Regions from separate parts of the Desulfosporosinus sp. genome, predicted to be linked through region 1. Evidence: riboswitches for the same ligand, from Rfam matches in the RefSeq annotation. Region 1 holds a riboswitch; the other holds the start of a gene.

Region 1 (8,153 bases):
GCTGGATGTTGTCCCTGTAACATTTTTTTCTCTAAGATAACATCTTTAACATCGATTCCTTCTATGGTTGCATTTAATGTAAGCTTCCCTCTTTCTTCAATCTGGTCTGGCGTAATTTCTTGTATGAGATGAGCCATATTGTAGCCCCAATACGCTTCCGGAGTATAAGCCACAAACAAAAGTTCGATTTTAGACTGGTATTGCTGAGCGATCTTTAAAGCAGTTTGTAACGCTCGACGGGAATACTCCGAAGCATCTGTAGTCACCAAAATCTTTTCAAACATGTCTGTTCCTCCCTAATCCTCAGATCTTCGTTCCTTTGATCTGTCTTAATTTCGGACTTTACTTCACGATAAGAACGGGACACTTTGCCCGCTGAACGACGCGCTGACTCACACTGCCTAACACTGAACCAACGATCGGTCCGTAACCATGGCTACCCATAACAACTAAATCTACGTTTTCTTTATCAATTTCATCTAAAATAACACTTGCAGGATATCCCTGTTCCTTTTTCTTTATCAAGGAAGTATCCCCTAAATCGATCCCCTCAAGTGTCGCTTCTAAAGCAAGCTCTCCAGCTTCCTCAATTTGTTCCTGGGGAACTAATATACTATATACAGCATTATAGCCCCAATATGCTTCCCTTAAATGAATAACGAATAGAAGTTCCACCTCAGCGTTAAATACCCGTGCTATTTCTAAAGCTGTTCTTAGTGCTCGGCGAGAATACTCCGAGGCATCTGTTGCTACCAATATCTTTTTAAACATAACCTCAGCTCCCATTAGATTATTTTATATAGTTCATATATTCACCACTCAATATTTAAAATCCTTCTTTATTTATAACTACTTTTTAAAAGATTCCATTAAATTTTCTGATAAGTCTAATAATATTTACTGCTTATGAAAATAACTTCCTGTTGGAGTATTTAGGAAATACTATTTATATTCTTTACATAGAACATATGTTCTGATAAAGTAATCCTGTGCAAAAGATGAGGTGGTGTACATGAAAATTTTAATGCAGCCAATCGAAATGATTGCTTGGTTTACCTTAGAGGGAATCCCTAATCCTATTCGCTATAAAATGACTTCAACGGACGCTTCCAATGTAGTCGTTAAGGTAGACCGAGTCGTGACCCGCTCCGAGGAAAAACTCGCTGGAAATCGCATGATTATTTTTCGTTGCCAGAGTGAAATTAACGGACTTTTAAAACTCTATGAACTCAAATATGAGCTAAGTACATGTAAATGGTACTTATATAAAGCTTAGAAGTTAATTTTTGGCGGAAACTCATTGACTGTCTGTCTAGCAAAAAAAAGTTCCCTCCATACTTTCATACAGTAGGATAGGAACTTCTGTTAGGTGTTAATCGGAAACGCTGAGTTAAGACCAAAGCGCAATGGCAGAAATCGGAACTATAATACAACACAAATCTCCAAGTTGAAAAGGCCGATGGCCACGCTTGCCGGAATTAATCGGAACATAAGCCTGAAAGTCGTAGTCTCGTCGCTGATGTGACATCGAAGCATTTGAGATAGAGGCTGGATTCTTGACTAATTGAATAAATACAAATTGACCGTCAGGCGTAGGAATCGTTTGAACAATTTGTCCAGAGAAACAGTTTTCTGGGGTTTGAGCTCGTGCACACTGGTCCTGCTCTACAATTAACTGAGCAGGACGAATTCCCCAAGAAAGATTGTCTTGCTTTAAAGTATTGGGAATGGTGAGCTTAATTCGAAGTTCTTCTACCCAAATTCGAGCTACCTCATCACGACGTTCAATGATCCTCCCGTCAAAGATGTTTTCCGTCCCAGTAAGGCGAGCTACGGTGCGGTCAGCCGGCTGGTGTATAATCTCCTCCTGAGTGCCTAGCTGAATTATTTTCCCATTATCCATCACTGCAATATTAGGACAAAGCCGAAATGCCTCTTCCAGGCTATGAGTCACTAGAATCATTGTCCCCGAGAATGCATTTCTCACATCGATTACTTCTTTTTCCATTTTCTTTTTTACTTGGCTGTCTAAGGCGGAAAATGGTTCATCTAAGAGAAGTAACTCTGGATCTGTAACAAGTGTCCTGGCTAAGGCCACACGTTGTTGCTGTCCTCCAGAAATGTATGGAGGATAACGCTTCTCCAGTCCTTTAATTCTTAGCCTTTCCATGATGGAATGAACCTTAGCACGCTTTTCCGATCTGGGACAATGGTTCAACCCAAAAGCAATGTTTTTTTCAATCGTAAGATGCGGGAAAAGGGCGTAATTTTGGAATAGGTACCCAACACGGCGTTTATAAGCCGAGACATCGATGCCCTCGCTAGAATCAAAAAACGTAGTATCTCCGACTTTAATGTACCCCTCGTCCGGTTGTTCCAAACCAGCAATCATGCGCAGGGTCATACTTTTGCCGCATCCAGAAGGACCTACTAAAGCTAAGGAAGATCCTTCAGATAGTTTAAGATCAATTTGAAGGGAGAAGAGTTCTAAGGTTTTAGAAATCCGAACTTCTATCATCGATTACTTCTCCTTCCAACCTGACGATTAAGAACATTGATCAAGATTAATACCAGTAGAGCAGTCCCTGCCATAATTAAGGCCAGACGATTAGCTGTCCCCTGGTCCCCAGCTAACATGGCATTATAGATGGCAATAGGCATAGTTAGTGTTTCGCCTGGTATGCCACCCGAAACCATAAGCGTTGTTCCAAAGTCCCCCAAAGCTCGCGCAAACATAAGCACCAACCCAGAAGCAATCCCCTTCCAAGCGTTAGGAATAACCACACTGAAAAAAATATTGAATTCTGTCCTACCAAGGACACGGGCAGCATCTAAAAGATCCGACGGGATCCCTTCGATAGCTGAACGAGCCGTCTTAATAAAAAAAGGGATTGAAACAACTGTGGCAGCAATTATTGCCCCACGAGTGGTAAACACAAGAGGGGCTCCCAACTCTTCCGCCAGACTCCCAATCCAGCTATTCCGGCCTAGGATAACCAGCAAGTAGTATCCCAGCACGGTCGGCGGCAGGACCATGGGAATGCTGATCAACGAATCCAGAACCTCCCGGCCTTTCCAACGAGTGTTCCCTAAAAACCAGGCGATGGGTAAACCGATCAGCAGTCCGATGAACGTAGCAGTTAAAGCCAGGCGCAAGGAAAGATAAAGAGGCATTAGATCCGTTATACTCATTATTACTACCTCTTTCAAGACTTCTCCAATATAATTCATTAAGCATCTACACAGTGACTTCGAAACCGCTAAAAACTATGTTAAAGCTTATATTTGTTCCGTTCTCCGATTCTTTAAAGGAAATACGGTTCAAACCATTACTACTTCACAAACTCGCCAGGGAGCAGAAAACCGTATTTTTTCATAATCTCACGCCCCTCTTCTCCATGGACATACGCCATAAATTGACGGGCATTATCCTCTTGCTTGGTCGTTTTCAGGATAGCCATCGCTTGATTAAGAGGATCGTGCCACGACCCGTCAATTAGGGTGAATTCCACTTCATCCGCTTTATAGATGGAAAGAGCAATGATCGCGACGTCCACATTTCCAGATTTAAGGATGGCTAAAGTGTCTTGGATATTCTGACCATAAACCATTTTTTGTTCTACCTTAGTCCATAGATTGCGATATTCTAAAGCTTGTTTAGCGGCTTTGCCGTAAGGGGCGTGTGACGGTTCAGCAATGGCAATTTTTTTGACCATAGGATTGTTCGCTAAATCGTCTAACTCTTTTATAGACAACGGGTTTCCTTTCAGAGAAACAATACCGATTCTGCCCTGAGCATAGAGTTGCTGAGTATCGGTTATGATAAGGCCTTTTTGATTAAGCTTATCTACATATGAAACATCTGCTGCTGCAAAAATGTCATAGGGTGCTCCGTTTTCGATCTGCATGGCAGTCGTTCCCGTGGAGCCAAAGGTTATTTCCGTCGGTATATTTGTCTCCTGTTCGAATTGAGTCGCGATTTCTTTAAAGGCCAGCGTAAGATCAGCAGCAGCTGCAATCCGAAGTTTTGGAGTCGCTGAGGTTGCTGGGGGACTGGATTGGGCGCAACCCGTTAGGAATAAAAGACAGATTAATGATAGCGTAACAAAGTACCTCCAAATTGGTTTCACAGGTTTAAACATACTATGGCTCCTTTCTTTGCTAATATCCGTATTTACTGACACTTCTATACAAAAGACGGCTCCACAAAGAACGTGGAGCCGCCATGTAATACAAGTCAACGTGCAGCTACCTCCTTTTCAAAATGTGAAGGTAGGTCCATTTCCAGACATACCCTGAGGGCCTTATAGCCCTGGCCGATGAACCATGGATTTCTCTTTAGGTTGATCAGCTCGGAGAGTAGATTATTTAGTTCGTTCTGACACTATTGAAGAACAAAGTTGCGTGTAATTTTATTCAAAAGGCTTAGGCATACGTTTAATCCAAAATCCACCTTTAAAATTTTTTGGTTCATACGAAACTACAAAAGCTTTGGGGCAAAACTTATCGAGGATGTCAAGTAATTTAGGTTCATTGCTCCTCTTCGCTAAAACCTGCATCATAAGCCGGGGACCATCCTTGCCATCAGCTAACCAAGAAGTAACACCGTATCCAGATTCCCGTAACTTTGAGGGTAATTCCGCTTCAACGCAATCTACTGTCACTTGAACTGTAACATAACCTAAAGCAATGTACTCCTCGATTCGGCTTCCGGTATACACCCCTAAGCCGTAACCAATACAATACGCTGCTAGATTCCAATAATTTTCGAGATTTTGCAGGACTATGCCTAATCCTGTCATATAAACAAAAACTTCAACGACAGAAATAATCGATGCTAAACCTCTTTGCCCTTTTATTACGAAAATCATTCGCAAAGTATACAAGGACACATAGACTACATTGATTCCGATAATGATAAAAATGAGTTGCATAACTTTTTTGTTTCCTCCACTTTCAGCTACTTGATTCTCCTCTCTATATTCTACCTTTTTAATCCCTTCTTGTCATTGCATAGATCAAATTTCTTATAAATCCCATCTACAGGTTCACAGGGTAAGCAACACAATTTTATCCCTCTAATTGCGAGCATAAAACTGTCTTGGTCTTTGCTTGTGAACTACTCCTAAAATATATCCAGCTTGCATATAAAACCAAGATCAACAATGTGATGTCCAAGTATACTTTGAAAACAAAGACTCCTATTACGCCATATACAATACCCATTATAATTGTAATTACATATTGGAACCTACTCACACTAGGCATGATAAGCATTAATAGCCCTATGGTTGTGAGTAGCGTCGGACAGGGAATAACCCCTACAGGTGAAACCACCAGGAGCATAAGAGCATTTTTATCCACAAATTCAGGGTACCACAGTCCAATGAGTATAAAGGAAAGAGCAATAGCAGTTATCCATCTACTTTCAGCTATTCGAATGTTTTCTTTTCCCACAAATAATTGTACTAATGCCGTTATGGCTAGTAAGCTGAACGTAACCATATGAAAAGGGTTTCCAAAAATAAACGCATTGATTGCTACGGATAAAAATAGAATACTTACGGTTCCTTGAAAAACCCATCGTTTTAAATACTCTTTGGTTACCATGAAAACTGATATCAGTGCCATTAAAGCGAGAACATGCATTGAAAAATTAACCCACAAACTGTTATTTGCCAACAATTCAAGATAATTTAAAATTTCTTGTGCGTTCATTGTAATATCCTCCTCTATTTTATTATTTAGATCTAACCCATAACTCACTCATATTGAACTTACTTAAAGCGGATGATTTCACGCAAACTTCTCAAGATACTTAATAGATGCTTCTAAAAGGATCTTTCTAAATTCAATCATTAGTTGTGCAGCTTCGTCGCCAGCCCATGCAGGGTATACTGTTTTAGGCAATGCCGCATCATCTGTTGCTATAGATAAAAACTCCCAACCAAGAGCATGTAATAATGGCAACGAGTGCCCTCCTTCTACAAACCACTCTTCCCGATATAGCTTCTTAGTCTCTTCAAGTTTTTTACTAAATACCTTTATAAAGTTTTTGTAGGGTTTCTCTAGGTCCTTCATATGAAAAACTTTATCTACAAAAACAACCATATCTCCATAGATTTTCATCTCGCCATGCATTTCAACTACTCCGGTGTTCATATTAAATTCAGTTAATATCTTTTGAAAGTCATTAGGTCGATAGTATGGACTAATCCAAGTATTTGTACTTAAGCTACCAAATCCAATTTGCTGTAATTTCTCTAAAATTATTGACCTGTTCTCCTTATGCTCTTCCCCGAACTCCAAATTAACTAAATACCATTTCTTATCCCATGGCTCATTTCTTGAGGCGTACCTATCCCAAAATTGTTGCATACCTTCATTCCAGATATTTATAGCCTCCTTGCCAGTTGAATCCAATGAATAATACACTTCACTACCGAAAGTTTCATTGATAAGGATACCTGATTTTACCGTTCTCGATAGTGACATTCTTGTGGCACTTTCGCTTTTCCCAAAGGCCTTCATAATCTCAAGCAGACTAGATAGCTTGATAGTATCTTTCTGGTAGAAATTAAAATAACTATTATAAACAAAAAGCAATAGACTGGTTGCACTATCGTTCTTTCGTAAGATGACCTTCATATAACTCCTCCTTCTCATATAACGTATATTTATTATGTTTTTATTATATGTTATAACACAATGTTGTGTCAATTATTTCTTACGTATTAGTTAAAAATCTAAATTAATTTTTATGATGATCCAGTTTATGGGCTTCAGAAATAGATAGGGAGGGACAGCTTTTTGAACTGTCCCTCCCTATCTATGGTACATTTTTTATAGAGAATGTTTTACAAGTTGACTATAAACGATAAAGGATGGAACTACACTTCCATGCTGCGGTATAATTGCTCATATTATACACTTGACTTCAGAGGAGGAAATAAAATGATTCAAGTCTCTATTCCAGGTCGTGGAACTATGAACCTTGAAGTGTTAGTCCTTGATTACAACGGAACCTTGGCCCTAGACGGGAAAATGTTTGAATCTGTTAAGGAAAGTCTCCGCCGTTTATCTCCTTTTCTAGAAATTCATATTCTTACTTCAGATACCTACGGTACCGTGGTGCAGCAATGTGAGGGATTACCCGTTCAAGTAAACGTATTAAAGAGCACAGAGCACGTCAAAGAAAAAGCAGATTATGTATTACAGTTTGATCGCGAAGTTGTAGCTATAGGAAACGGAGCTAACGATCAGTTAATGCTTCAGCATGCTCACTTGGGTATTGCAGTCATCGGCTTAGAGGGGGCATCCACACAAGCTCTCCTATCAGCAGATTTGATTGTCCACAATATAGAAAACGCTCTCGGTTTACTTATAGAGACACAACGTCTTAAGGCAACCTTACGACTCTAAATTGCAAAAGGAGCAAGTATACAAAGGATCGCGTTAGAACCCCAATTAGTCCTCCTCTAGAAAACTACTCATTTAGTATGCATATCCTCCAAATAAATGCAAACTATAAATCACAGTAATCTAAACTCTCAAGGAGGACAAAATGGATTCAAATCTCAAAATTGATGAATTGCCTACTTCAGCGACTACGAACACTATACAAAGAATAGCTGTTGGTGTACATGGGGTACCTGAACTGAAACACGACGAAAAAATGAACTACCTCGGAGAATTCCGCGAACGCATTATTCGGCGCTTGACTAAAAAGCAAGTTGCTGAGAAGTCTATCTTCCCAGAGATTAAGGAAGCATTAAATCATAAGAAAAGCTCAAGAATGCTCATAAGTGGCACCTTGAGCCCTCAGTTTACCGATAAGTACATTAAACTAGCTCGAAAAATGAAAAAATCTTACACGATGATTCATGACCCGGAACTTGCAGGGGAGACCGGATTAGTCGTAGTGAGTAATGATGCGGTTGATATTGAAGATATTGATGTTTAGAGCACTCTAGAGAGATCATGGACAAACGGTTATTCCTCGTCCCCAAAGACAATCACCACAAGAAGGCGCATGACCTAGGCAATCCATATCTGCCCGAAGAACCATGTCACAACCATCAACCCAGTTACAATCAGTACATGATGCGTATTCTCCGTGCAAAACATGATATCGATACCTCATAAATTCAGGC
Region 2 (8,153 bases), on a different contig from region 1:
TGACGTGCATCTTGATTAAAAATAATTTGCTTTGCCAACGTATATTCACTCCTTAAAAATTCGTCTAAGTCTTATTGCACTAGCCAATGATGGCTAAAATATCGGTTTCTTTCAGAATTAAGTACTCTTCACCATCATATTTAACTTCGGTTCCTGCATATTTGGAATAAATTACACGGTCCCCTACTTTTACCTCTAGCGCGATGCGTTCACCTTTTTCCACTTTTCCAGGACCTGCAGCGACAACTTCGCCTTCTTGTGGTTTTTCTTTAGCGGTATCCGGCATAATAATACCGCTCTTTGTTTTTTCTTCCATCGGGAGTGCTTTAATAATTACCCGATCTGCGAGAGGTTTAATGTTCATGAAGAAAAGTCCCTCCTATGTTTTTCTTTTTATTTGATATTGTTAGCACTCGACTCTATTGAGTGCTAACAATATATCTATAATAATATGCAAGGGGTTGCGGGAAAGCAACCCCCCAAATAGCTTAAATACAGGGGTTTAAGCCGTATTTACTGTAAAAATCAATCAATTTCTCAATATTTCGTCCATTAGATATTAAATATTCTGAACCCCCTCTCCCCAAGCGCATCTCCATATCGTCTAAACACTATAATTGCCAGATTAACTGCCTTCTATGCATGGTTTCATTCTGAAATCAATTTTATTTGTCGTTGTGAAACTTCCTCATAAAGACTCCCTAAAGCCTTTTGAACTTGAAGATTTTTTAAATTAAGAAGGTATATTTTAGTCTTACCAATTTTTAAATTCGGGTCGGCATGCTCCTTCTCAGTTAGGATATCTTCTTTCAGAGCAAACCTAATAAATTCCTTAGCTTGTAAAGTAGAACATCCCAGAAATTCGGTCAATGTTGCCCTAGCCTTTGTTGATGCAACATAGGGTAAACGAATTTGGAGTGTCCCTAAAATCCGAATTGCTTGTTCTAAGTCCCCTTCAGGATGATACTCTACTTCTTTTTTTTCGTGGAGAATCCATTGTAAAAGATTATCTTCCTCTTCACTATAAGGGTGTAGTGAATGATTAATACTTCCAGATACCCCAATCACCTTGACGTCTTTTCCCCAGGCTCTTACTTTTCTTAGTAACGAAAGAAAATCTCCATCCCCTGTAAGCAATAAAAACACATCGAAGGTTGAGGCTCTGGTTAGCAAGATTTCCTGAGCTTCGAGCATCAATTCTAGATCTGCAGCATTTCGGCGAAGTTCTGTACTAGCATAATTATTTTTTCCAAATACATGTCGGGTAAAGACGTTCGTTTTCTCGAAGGTAGTTTGAGTTCTCCAGAACTCTTCACGGTCAAAGTTAGCGTAAAGATAGATAGCTAATAATTCTACATTAGATCGTTCTGTATAGAGATGCAAAAACCTTACCAACTGCTCGGGCTTTAATTCGTACCCACGCTCTAATAAACTGGTCCAAATATTCTCGTAGTCCACAAACGCTATGGCTTTCAATACTGTTCACCTCACAAGCCACTAATATACCATATTCTACGTAAGATTATGGACAGACGTGACAAGCCATGAACTTAAACCCCTTTTAGAACAGTAATTTTAATATAATTATTTCAGGCTAAGGAGAAAGGAGAATCAGCAACCGCCACCGAATTGTAATAACTCTAATTCCCTTGACCCTGTGGTAGCAAAAATTTAACTCTACACGCTTATTGTTAGAAAGAGAGATCGGCAATTGCCAATCTCTCTTTCATCATTCCGGTGATTACGGATGCTGAAGTGTTGAACCACATTCACTTGCTTCCCCTTTAAGAATCTGAATTCCATGGGGGATTGCCGGAGCAATTGCTGCAAAGCATTCCCGAACTGCTTTAACACTACCTGGCATATTTATGATTAGGGTTCGCTTTCTTAGGACTGCCACCGCTCTGCTTAACATGGCCTTGGGAGTTACTTTAAGGCTTTCCATCCTCATCACTTCAGCAATACCCGGAACCATACGATCTGCTACAGCTAGGGTTGCCTCGGGTGTTACATCTCGCAATGAAAAGCCAGTCCCACCCGTCGTCAAGATTAGATCTAGGTTCAGTTCATCAGCCCAAAGTCGCATAGTTTTCTCTAGGGATTCTTGGTCGTCAGGGAGTACCACATACTCCACAACCTGACCGTCAATTTCTTCAACCAGCTTGGCAAGGGTTGGACCGGATAGATCCTCCCTTTCACCGCGTGAACCCTTATCACTTGCCGTAATAACTCCTACGCGAAGCATCAATCAATCACCTCTATATCATCTCCAACTCGAACGACTCCGCCTTCCAGTAAACGAATAAAAATTCCCTCTTTCGGCATGACACAATCTCCCGCCTGATGGTAAATCGCACATTTTGTATGGCATTCTTTACCAATTTGAGTCACTTCCCCGATACTAGTAGCCCCAATTTTTAGCTTTGTTCCAATCGGGAGAGTAAATAATTCTAATCCTTCTGTCGTCAAGTTCTCCGCAAAATCCCCTGGCACTACCTTCAATCCTTTGTCTTGCATCGTCTTAATACTCTCCATCGCTAGCAAACTAACCATGCGATGCCAGTCTCCGCCATGGGCATCTCCTTCCAGACCAAAGCCCACCTTGAGAACCCCTTCACCAACATTCTTTTTACGCATTCCTTTTCGTTCACTTGTGCAAACAGCTACTATTTTCCCCATATTAATATACCTCTTTCATGCCATTCTATTTTTTAATTGAAGCTCCGCTTCAGAAATGTCTAGTCGAACTTATCCAGGGACTTACTGCCACTTGCCCTCCTACTTACAATGCCTAGTGGCAGTTAGTCATCGGACAAAATGCCCGCTTTTTCCGCCCAGCTTTTCAACCAGATAAATATCCCCAATCGTCATGGTCTTATCAATTGCTTTACACATATCGTAAATGGTCAAGGCTGCGACACTAACTGCCGTCAATGCTTCCATTTCCACGCCAGTTTTGCCGTGGACCTTAACATTAGCCTCAATATCTATCTCCCCCGGTTCCACCAATTTGAAACTCAACTTAGCACTTGTAATTGCTAAAGGATGACACATAGGGATCAACTGTGATGTCTGCTTTGCCGCCATAATTCCAGCAACCTGGGCTACTGACAAAACATCTCCTTTGGCAATCTGCCCGGAACGAATCCTTTCTAACGTCTCTGGTTTCATCAAAACTTTACCCTGGGCAATAGCAACCCGTGCCGTTTCTTCCTTATCGCTAACATCGACCATTCGTGCGCGTCCTTCTTCGTCAAAATGCGTTAAATCCATTTGCTTTACCCTCCGATCTGAGACATTATACGTGTATCTTGCCAAGCCTCATTGTTCATATGATGCTCAGCAGGTTTATGCCAAACTGCCTGGGCAAATACTTTCAGAATATCGTGATCAGTACTGCCTGAACGTAGAACCTCACGTAAATCAACTTCATGTTTACTGTGCAGACATGGTCGCAGTTTACCATCAGCCGTTAAACGCACCCGATTGCAAGTATTACAAAAATGGCGACTTAGCGCGCTGATAAAACCGATACTTCCTTTATAGCCGCTAGGGCGATAGTATTCTGCTGGACCTCCGCCGAGAATATCCTGGGTAGGTACGTCTTCATCGAGTTCTAATAACTCTTTCATTTCTTTAATTGAAACAAAATCCGACCGGTGCTCTGAACTGACCCCAATCGGCATAAGCTCAATGAATCGAACATGGAGCGGATATTGCTTAGCGAGCTTTAGAAAGCTGGGCAACTCGTCCGTATTAAACCCACGAACAACAACTACATTAATTTTAACTGGATTTAGTCCAGCCTCTAGTGACCGAAAAATTCCCTGAATCACTTTCGAGACATCCCCTCCGCGGGTATTCTCAGAAAAACGTGTTCGATCCATAGTATCTAAGCTTATATTAACACGCTGAACTCCAGCGGCCTTTAGATCAAAGGCCATTTCCGGAAGTAACAAACCGTTGGTAGTGAGCATGAGATCCTCTACTCCCGGAATTTGAGCACCCTCTCGCAGAAAGTCCAGAATATCGGTGCGCACTAAGGGTTCTCCTCCAGTAATACGAAACCGCCGAAATCCCAATTCTGTACTTATCCTCATTAACCTTAGTATTTCTTCAAAGGAAAGAATAAAATTATGGGGCATCCATTGTATCCCTTCATCAGGCATACAATATCTGCAACGTAGATTGCAGCGATCTGTCACCGAAATTCTAAGATAGTCAATTCGCCTAAGAAATTGATCTTGCATTACGTCTCCCCTTTCTTAGATTTAATTTTTGAACACAAAAAAACCCGCGGTCTGTAAACAACCGGGGAACTATATTCCACCTGTCGACAGACTCCTTTCCAGCAGGAGATATTACAGTTTCCTATAATACCCGAGTGCTTAAGCACTTGTCTGGTCACCATAGCCTCTGCTTTAGGTAATCCAGCTTCGGAGCAGTACATTTAGTTTTAAAATCTGTTAACTCTACATTAGGTAATTCGCGATAAGTTATCGAAATCCCTTTTAATTAATATATTACATTTTTTACTTTTTATTAAAAAAATGATTTAGCTTTTTTCAAAAATATTGTACACTATAATAAAGGTAAGGTCCAAGGAGGTAATAATGCCAAACGAAACCGTTACTCATTCAATTCTAAAAGCTAATGGGGCATTACTAGAATGGGTGAAAGACACTGTAGTCCGAGAAGTGCCATTAACCATTCACTACAACCGGGAAGAAATTGCCACGCTCTTGTGTTCTCCTTCTCAAACTGAGGAACTTACACTTGGGTTTTTATTCAGCGAAGGATTCATCCGAATACCGGAAGACGTTTACGAGATTCGCCACGATCCTTCAGACCACATGGTTTGGGTCGAAGGCAAGCCCTGCGTCTTGCAAAAAGAACTTATGAGCAAGCGCTTTGTATCCGCTTGTTGTGGTAAAAGCAGAGCATCCTTTTGTTTTGCCAATGATGCACTAATGGTTAAACCGCTTACATCAACCTATAACATTCCTATCCAAGAAGCCTATGATTATGCTAAGTTTTTGCAATCCTATCTACCACTTTTTCAAGAAACCGGTGGAATACACAGTGGTGGAGTTGGCCATGAAGGCAATGTACTCCTAACAAGCTATGATATTGGCAGGCACAATGTCTTTGATAAGCTCAGCGGTGAAGCCTTTCGCACTAAGTTAAATCTCGAAAACCATGTGATTTTTTTCAGCGGTCGAGTTTCCTCGGAAATCCTGCTTAAGGTTGCCAAAATGAAGGTCCCCATCCTCATTGCCCGCGGAGCACCAACGGATATGGCCTTATCTCAAGCGACGGCTTTGAATATTACTGTTATAGGGTTTGCAAGGGAACAACGCTTAAATATTTATACCTGTCCTGAACGGATCCTTTGCTAAGCTAAGAATGTACTGCGTTGACGTTGAAGTTTGTTTATCCTTTATGGATATCAGCCCAGTCTCTCGGTGTATTAACATTACAGAAGGCGTTCATCAAATCTGAAAAGATCTCTAGTTCTGACTCCTCCACATACTTCACTGAACAGTTTGGATAGAAATCGATAACCTTGAGGCGACCTGCTTCAAGGTTCTTTTTTATTGTGGGAAGGCAACGTCGATGATAAAAAGCATGTAACGGATGGAGTCCAGATCGAAGCTTTGGGACGACGACATCGTGTTCCGGAATCCACTTTGACAAATAATTAATAAGATCCATTTTTAGAAAAGGCATATCACAGGCAACGAAGAAAACTTCGTCATAGGTCGCAGCTTTTAACCCCTGATATAGCCCTTCCAGGGGACCTTGATCTGGAATCTCGTCCTGAATAATCGGCAGTTCAAAGCATGCAAACCGTTCAGGGTTGTTACTGCTAATGATCACCTCTGAAAACACGGTATCCAGAACCTTTAAACTCCGTTCAGCCAGAGTTTGACCATCGATCTCTAAAAAAGCTTTATCTTTTTTCATTCGCGAGCTCTTTCCACCCGCTAACAAAATACCAGTCGCCTTCAATTTCGGAAGGCCGTTTCTAAAGTTTTGCAGTAACTTAGTAATTTTTGAAGACCTCCTCGTATTCAGTGGACGAGAAGCGGGTCAGAATCCGATTCCCCACAATTGTTACTGGAACTCCAATAGCATCGGTGGTTTTTCTCAACTCTTTAAAGTTAGTAGGTGAAAGAATACTTTTCTCGGTAAACAAAATTCCTTTACCCGAAAGGAATCGCTTTGCGCGAAAGCAATAGGGTCAAAGAGGTACAGTATACATAATCACTTCTTGATTCACAAACCTTCACTCCTCAACTCATCTGAGGCTAGCCCTCTTACTTCAATGTACCATATTCAATCATTTATGTCACGATGCGTTGCGAGTGGTCACCCTCTAAAAATGACGAGAGCCGGAGGGGCGTGAAAGGACGCGTGACAAGGGGACGATCCTTTTTGACACAAAGTGTGTCAAAAAGGATCGTCCCCTTGTCATACTTGTCATAGGTTAAAGGGACCCCTAAGGGCCCCTTTGCAGGTTAGTTAATTTTTGAGATTTTCACGCCGCACACTTTATACTCATAGGTTTTGGTAACTTTGTCATAGGCACCATTGGTCAAGACATTCGTTGGTGAATCAAAATAGTGAAGTGTCATGAAGACCATGCCTTCTGGGACTCTCTCGGTAACCTTAACTTTAGTTTTCAGCTCACCACGGCGTGATGCCACTTGGACTACTTCTCCATCTTCAATTCCCAGCTTCTTAGCGTCTGAAGGATTAACCTCAGCAAGTTCTTCAGGAGAATGGTCGCCTAATGAAGGTGAGTGTTGTGTGAAAACATTATAGTGAGAGAGTTTACGCCCGGTATTGAGCAAGAAAGGATATTCCTCATCAGGCATTTCAGCAGGCAGCTGATTTTCAATAGCCATAAAGAGTCCTTTGCCCCGGTTAAACTTCCCTTCATGCAGGAACTTGGTGCCTGGGTGCTCTGCATGCGGTACAGGCCATTGCAGCCCTTGTGTTCCTAATCGCTCATGGGTTATACCCCCAAATTGTGGCGCGAGCTTTGAAATTTCCTGCATGACTTCTGCAGAAGATTCATAGTTGAAGGGGTAACCCATACGAGTAGCCAGCTCACAAATGATCTCCCCATCTGTCTTAGCATTTCCAATAGGCTTAATGGCCTGATTTACCATTTGCACTCTTCGCTCAGTATTTGTGAAGGTGCCTGTCTTCTCTGCAAAACTAGCACCAGGTAAGACGACATCTGCAAGCTTTGCTGTTTCAGACAAGAAAATTTCTTGAACAACAAGGAAGTCTAATGCCTCAAGACCTTTTCGTACATGGTTCGCATCAGCATCCGTAATGACCGGATCTTCTCCCATGACATACAGAGCACGCAGATCCTTACTAACTGCAGCCCCAAACATATCTGGAATCATAAAGCCGGGATTAGGATCTAGGGGAACTCCCCAAGCTGCTTCAAACTTGGCCCGTACTTCTGGGCTAGCAACCTGTTGGTAACCGGGATAAACATTAGGAAGTGCTCCCATATCGCAGGCACCCTGTACGTTATTCTGCCCGCGCATTGGGTTAACCCCTGAACTCTCCTTACCAATATTTCCTGTCAGCATAGCGAGGTTTGCCAAACTCATGACATTATCTGTACCGCAGGTATGTTCAGTTATCCCTAAGGTATAGAAGATTGAAGCTCGTTCAGCGGTAGCATAGATTTTGGCAGCCTCTTGGAGCTGTTCTACAGGAACTCCCGTTATTTTACTTACTACTTCTGGAGTATATTGCTGTACTGCTTCACGAACTTTTTCAAAGCCTTCCGTTCGTTCAGCAATAAATTCTTTATTTTCCCACTCGTTAGCAAGAATAATGTTCATGATTCCGTTGATCAAAGCAATATCCGTTCCAGGTCTAAGTCTTAGCCAAACATCTGCATGCTCGGCAAGATCAATGCACCGAGGGTCAGCAACAATAAGTTTAGCACCTTTTGCGAGGGCTTGTTTCATTTTTGTTCCGATTACCGGATGCGCTTCTGTGGGATTAGCACCAATTACAAACATAGCCTTAACGTTAGGAATTTCATTAATTGAGTTAGTCATCGCTCCAGATCCAAATGAGGTGGCCAGACCGGCCACAGTGGGAGCGTGTCAAGTCCT

What was found. Region 1 has a riboswitch for molybdenum cofactor ahead of modA (molybdate ABC transporter substrate-binding protein). Riboswitches for the same ligand answer to the same signal wherever they lie in the genome.
Region 2: it holds a riboswitch for molybdenum cofactor, as region 1 does, so the genes downstream of both, moaA (GTP 3',8-cyclase MoaA) here and modA (molybdate ABC transporter substrate-binding protein) in region 1, are expected to answer to the same signal.

The regions. Positions count from the first base shown of each region.
Region 1 covers NZ_JABZFS010000077.1:70,087-78,239, forward strand. The annotation lists gene HGJ98_RS18670 (universal stress protein) at 1-284, opposite strand, end outside; gene HGJ98_RS18675 (universal stress protein) at 343-771, opposite strand; gene HGJ98_RS18680 (hypothetical protein) at 1,013-1,276, shown strand; gene HGJ98_RS18685 (sulfate/molybdate ABC transporter ATP-binding protein) at 1,391-2,518, opposite strand; gene modB (molybdate ABC transporter permease subunit) at 2,515-3,192, opposite strand; gene modA (molybdate ABC transporter substrate-binding protein) at 3,333-4,142, opposite strand; molybdenum cofactor riboswitch at 4,237-4,370, opposite strand; gene HGJ98_RS18700 (DUF2179 domain-containing protein) at 4,413-4,934, opposite strand; gene HGJ98_RS18705 (hypothetical protein) at 5,071-5,718, opposite strand; gene HGJ98_RS18710 (PaaX family transcriptional regulator C-terminal domain-containing protein) at 5,797-6,648, opposite strand; gene HGJ98_RS18715 (ATPase P) at 6,955-7,422, shown strand; gene HGJ98_RS18720 (YueI family protein) at 7,565-7,963, shown strand; gene HGJ98_RS18725 (radical SAM protein) at 7,979-8,153, opposite strand, start outside.
Region 2 covers NZ_JABZFS010000062.1:65,565-73,717, reverse strand. The annotation lists gene groL (chaperonin GroEL) at 1-38, opposite strand, end outside; gene groES (co-chaperone GroES) at 80-364, opposite strand; gene HGJ98_RS13850 (NYN domain-containing protein) at 649-1,476, opposite strand; gene HGJ98_RS13845 (MogA/MoaB family molybdenum cofactor biosynthesis protein) at 1,742-2,245, opposite strand; gene HGJ98_RS13840 (MOSC domain-containing protein) at 2,245-2,679, opposite strand; gene moaC (cyclic pyranopterin monophosphate synthase MoaC) at 2,806-3,273, opposite strand; gene moaA (GTP 3',8-cyclase MoaA) at 3,279-4,250, opposite strand; molybdenum cofactor riboswitch at 4,326-4,454, opposite strand; gene fdhD (formate dehydrogenase accessory sulfurtransferase FdhD) at 4,614-5,399, shown strand; gene HGJ98_RS13820 (molybdenum cofactor guanylyltransferase) at 5,434-5,994, opposite strand; partial or broken gene HGJ98_RS22425 (glutaredoxin family protein) at 6,047-6,232, opposite strand; gene fdhF (formate dehydrogenase subunit alpha) at 6,522-8,153, opposite strand, start outside.